Regions from separate parts of the Alicyclobacillus fodiniaquatilis genome, predicted to be linked through region 1. Evidence: a T-box and tRNA genes for the amino acid it is inferred to sense, from the RefSeq annotation. Region 1 holds a T-box; the other holds one or more tRNA genes.
What was found. A T-box is a leader RNA that pairs with one kind of tRNA and senses whether it is charged. The one in region 1 lies ahead of ACFSB2_RS09780 (valine--tRNA ligase), so its partner is inferred to be a tRNA-Val.

Region 1 (2,235 bases):
ATCCGCAATCACGGGAATGTCTCTATCAGTCAAAGGCAGACGCACTGTTTTGCCGATCATGTTTTGATAACGTTCATCATCGGGATGAACAGCGATGGCGACGTCGGCAAACATCGTTTCCGGCCGTGTCGTCGCAATGACCACTTCGCCCTCGCCATCTGCCAGCGGATAACGGACATGATAGAGTGTTCCAGCAACATCCTGGTGCTCCACTTCGATGTCAGAAAGCGCAGTGGCGCAGCGCGGACACCAGTTGATGATACGATTGCCGCGATAGATCAGCTGTTTTTCATATAGTCGGACAAACACTTCCCGTACGGCTTGAGATAACCCCTCGTCCATCGTAAAGCGCTGGCGCGACCAATCACATGACGCCCCCAATGCGCGAATTTGACTCGTGATGGCGTCGCCGTACTCCTCTTTCCACGCCCAAACGCGTTCGACGAACGCGTCGCGGCCGAGATCGTGACGAGATTTGCCCTCTGTCTCCTGAATCGCCTTTTCCACGCGCGCCTGTGTGGCAATCCCAGCGTGATCCGTCCCTGGCACCCATAAGGCGTCAAACCCATGCATACGCTTGTAGCGGATGGTGATGTCCTGCAATGTGTTGTCAAGGGCATGGCCAAGGTGCAGGACGCCTGTGACATTCGGCGGCGGCATCACAATGGCAAACGGTGGGCGCTCTGGGTGTTTGCCTGCTGTGAAATGTCCGTTTTTCTCCCAGTATTCATAAGTTCGCTTTTCCACCTGTTTGGGATCATATACAGTGGACAAGGTGCGCTGTTCTGGCTTGGTCATAAATACACCCTCCATTTTCTCTATGCCGCCGGTCTGTTGCATTCTGACACTCGGACTGTTTGGACTGACCGTGTCGCAGTCAATCCCAGTATCCTGTGCCGGAGAAAAGGCGGCAGGGATTGCGAAACGCCGACGTAAATCGGCACAAAAAAGAGCCCTCAGTCCTCAGGACGGAAGGCTCCGCGGTACCACCTGAATTTTTTAACAAGCCATCAGCTTGCCAAAACGCTCGACATCGATAACGGGATGACCCGGATAATCAGCTCAAGGACGACGTTCAGGCTGGTGAATGAGGCGCGTTTCAGCACTCCGCACCCTCTCTGGGCATTCACGTAAACCCTACTCTTTCCTGTCACAGCCGTTCAGACTTCAGTTTGATGTCATGTATAGTACGAAAATATTTCCGATGTTGTCAAGGGAACTGGCATTCTTCCAAATTCTTTTTGTGTGAAACCAGCTTGTCCACTACGGTTTAATTGCGTTTGCCACGTCCGCGCTTCTTTTTGACGCGGTGAACGCGCTGCTGAACCATTTCATGCGTCTCTTCTGTTGTCGCTTGTTTCTCGCGCCGCTTTTCATCGACTTGCCGGCGGCGTTTATCTGACCAAGCCGTGGTTCTCGCATAGATGACACAAAACAGAATGCCAATGAAACCAATCACCGCATTCTGTTGGATAAAGCTGCGCACGCCATAGTGCATTGACCCGGCATAGTCCAAGGTCAACTGGAAGATGAGATTGATGATATACGTTGCAAGAACCGCGATGAGCACATTCAACGTGCGGTGCTGTTTCGCGCGTTGCACAACCAAGAGAGCACTGACAAACATCGCGAACTCACCACTCATAATGAACGAGTAGTGCCCCTTGGATAGATAAAAAGCCACAATTTCCAATATGGCCAGGACAATCACGGTCACACTGCCAAACCGCCAATACCAGCCATGCCAAATCCCTTGCTGCGCCCTTCTCTCCATGCTTTTCCTCCAAACCTCCCACTGTGTTACAGGCAAGTGCGCATTCTCGCAAAACGTTGACACGCGCCTGTGCTCTTCATCTTAGCAAAATACAATCATGCTTGTCACAGGACAAATACCAACCAGGGTCTCTGGCATATACATGTACAGATGGCCTGGAAGGAGGTTCCGCAGTGGGCTTTTTCTACTCACTCCTGCGATTTGTCAAACTGCTTTTAGCACTTGCCATATTTCTTTTGTTCCTCCGCGCGATCCTATGGCCTAGTGCCCTCGACTTGCTCATTTTAATGCTCTTGTTTATCGTCTTTGTCGCCATGTTCATTGGTGGGCCCTAGCGCGCGATTTGCCCGGCATACATGACCACATCACATCTACGCTGGCACAACCATAGGGGCGACGAATACAGTGGATTCGTCGCCCCTATGAGGATGCTCGATTTCATGGCGTAGCTGCTTTGTCTT
Region 2 (2,235 bases), on a different contig from region 1:
CCCTTTACGGATAGCGGCGCAGGGTAGGATGAGAAACGCGCATCCCTCCTGTGCCGTTTTGTTGAACGGCAAACGACATACATACAGGTCATTTGTGCAAGACGCGGGTGGACAGCACAATGTCGAATGTGGCGGAAAGCTGGCATGAGATCAGATGAATTTGCCCTTTTCCCTTTTCGCGCGTCATCTGTGGTGTATTTTGTAACCAGCTGGAATCGTGCAAACGTCAATCAATCAGCACATCGAGAATGGCGCGGCAACGAGGTGCGCGCTTTAGTTTCGGGGCAGGCATTGTGATCGAGATGTGTATGAGCGTGTGGTAGGATGTATTTGGTAATCCATCTGGATATTGAGTTACTCTTAAGGCGAATCTGGCCATTTCCTGATGGTGGTTCTACCTATAAGTTTGAGAAGTTTCTTCTTTGCGCATCGTTCTCGTAAATCGGACAAACAGAGACATGGGCCATCAGTGATCGACAGTGAAAATAGAGTAATTCATGAGGTATCTGCGTCAAATGGTGAGGCTTGACTACGGCGATCTCGCCGAATTGAACTTGATATACGGAATCCTGTTGACAGAGTTTATGGAGAGAAAGTTGATTAGGCTCAAGAACGAATATCCAAGCCCGCCATTGTCTGGTGCAGACGTAAGTCGTATTTTCTCACTACTTGGAGAGAAGAACATGATTGATCTTAGGGAGAGAGCGGAACATGCTAAAAAGGCGAGTGCGGCGCAGAAGACAAAACAATCTTTAATTGCAAATTTGATCAATAAAAAAACCACTTCCTTCTTGAATAGTCTCAAGAAACAAGTGGTTTCTGGTGAGTGGAACCGTGTCTCGCAACGACCACACGGTACACATAAAGCGCAAAACCCTGTCAAATCAATTATGGTAGCGGCGAGTGGACTCGAACCACCGACTCCACGGGTATGAACCGTGTGCTCTAACCAGCTGAGCTACGCCGCCATGACCTTAATGGTGGCTCGGGACGGAATCGAACCGCCGACACGAGGATTTTCAGTCCTCTGCTCTACCGACTGAGCTACCGAGCCTTGTGGTTGCGGGGGCAGGACTTGAACCTGCGACCTTCGGGTTATGAGCCCGACGAGCTGCCAACTGCTCCACCCCGCGGCGTGGTGGACGTTGACGGGCTCGAACCGCCGACCCTCTGCTTGTAAGGCAGATGCTCTCCCAACTGAGCTAAACGTCCATGTTATCATATGTAATTGTGGTTTAGTACAAAGTCCACAAATGGTGACCCCAGCGGGACTCGAACCCGCGTTACCGCCGTGAAAGGGCGGTGTCTTAACCGCTTGACCATGGGGCCGTGCGCTGGCTCCCCGAGTAGGATTCGAACCTACGACCCTCCGGTTAACAGCCGGATGCTCTACCGCTGAGCTATCGAGGAAAGTGGTGGAGGTAAACGGATTCGAACCGATGACCCCCTGCTTGCAAGGCAGGTGCTCTCCCAGCTGAGCTATACCCCCACGAAACTGGCGTGCCCTGAGAGATTCGAACTCCCGACCTTTTGATTCGTAGTCAAACGCTCTATCCAGCTGAGCTAAGGGCACAATGGCTGGGGAAGAAGGATTCGAACCTTCGCATGACGGTACCAAAAACCGTTGCCTTACCGCTTGGCTATTCCCCAATATGGGGTGAGTAGTGGGAATTGAACCCACGTATGCCGGAATCACAATCCGGTGCGTTAACCCCTTCGCCATACTCACCATATTGTATATCTGCCCATCATGCCCACATTTGCATTAACTATGCAATCTACAAGCACAATTGCAGATGGTGGAGGGGGTAGGATTCGAACCTACGAAGCATTCCGCAACGGATTTACAGTCCGCTCCATTTGGCCACTTTGGTACCCCTCCGTGTCGTTCGCAGCGTCGCGAAACACTCGCAGCGCGCATTGAGTAAGATACCACGGGCTATTTGGCGAAGTCAAGACCAATCCAGATATTTTTTTCACTTTTTGTTCTGTACAGCCACATTTAAAAAATCACTTCCTATATATACGGTCATTATTTCCCCATGCGCAGTTCATTTTTAAAGTCTCTACAATACGCTGTTGGTTCGATCCGAATGTGATTGACGTGTCCTTGCATGATGGAGGGTGTGCATTTGGTCATGGGCCATTGTACTATGTGATTGGAATCCCTGTGCAGAATCTCATGTTGAAAATCATGCAGGCAGTCGACAGTGAACAGGACATTTTAATATTGCA

Region 2: it has a tRNA-Val gene. The T-box ahead of ACFSB2_RS09780 (valine--tRNA ligase) is inferred to sense a tRNA for this amino acid. The anticodon was not compared.

The regions. Positions count from the first base shown of each region.
Region 1 covers NZ_JBHUCX010000024.1:95,433-97,667, reverse strand. The annotation lists gene ACFSB2_RS09780 (valine--tRNA ligase) at 1-798, opposite strand, end outside; T-box leader at 962-1,163, opposite strand; gene ACFSB2_RS09775 (hypothetical protein) at 1,271-1,774, opposite strand; gene ACFSB2_RS09770 (hypothetical protein) at 1,948-2,109, shown strand; gene ACFSB2_RS09765 (hypothetical protein) at 2,234-2,235, opposite strand, start outside.
Region 2 covers NZ_JBHUCX010000005.1:53,033-55,267, forward strand. The annotation lists gene ACFSB2_RS02045 (hypothetical protein) at 145-297, shown strand; tRNA gene ACFSB2_RS02050 (tRNA-Met) at 892-968, opposite strand; tRNA gene ACFSB2_RS02055 (tRNA-Phe) at 979-1,054, opposite strand; tRNA gene ACFSB2_RS02060 (tRNA-Met) at 1,058-1,133, opposite strand; tRNA gene ACFSB2_RS02065 (tRNA-Val) at 1,137-1,212, opposite strand; tRNA gene ACFSB2_RS02070 (tRNA-Glu) at 1,255-1,329, opposite strand; tRNA gene ACFSB2_RS02075 (tRNA-Asn) at 1,336-1,410, opposite strand; tRNA gene ACFSB2_RS02080 (tRNA-Ala) at 1,414-1,489, opposite strand; tRNA gene ACFSB2_RS02085 (tRNA-Arg) at 1,497-1,573, opposite strand; tRNA gene ACFSB2_RS02090 (tRNA-Gln) at 1,576-1,650, opposite strand; tRNA gene ACFSB2_RS02095 (tRNA-His) at 1,654-1,729, opposite strand; tRNA gene ACFSB2_RS02100 (tRNA-Tyr) at 1,798-1,882, opposite strand; gene ACFSB2_RS02105 (hypothetical protein) at 2,105-2,235, shown strand, end outside.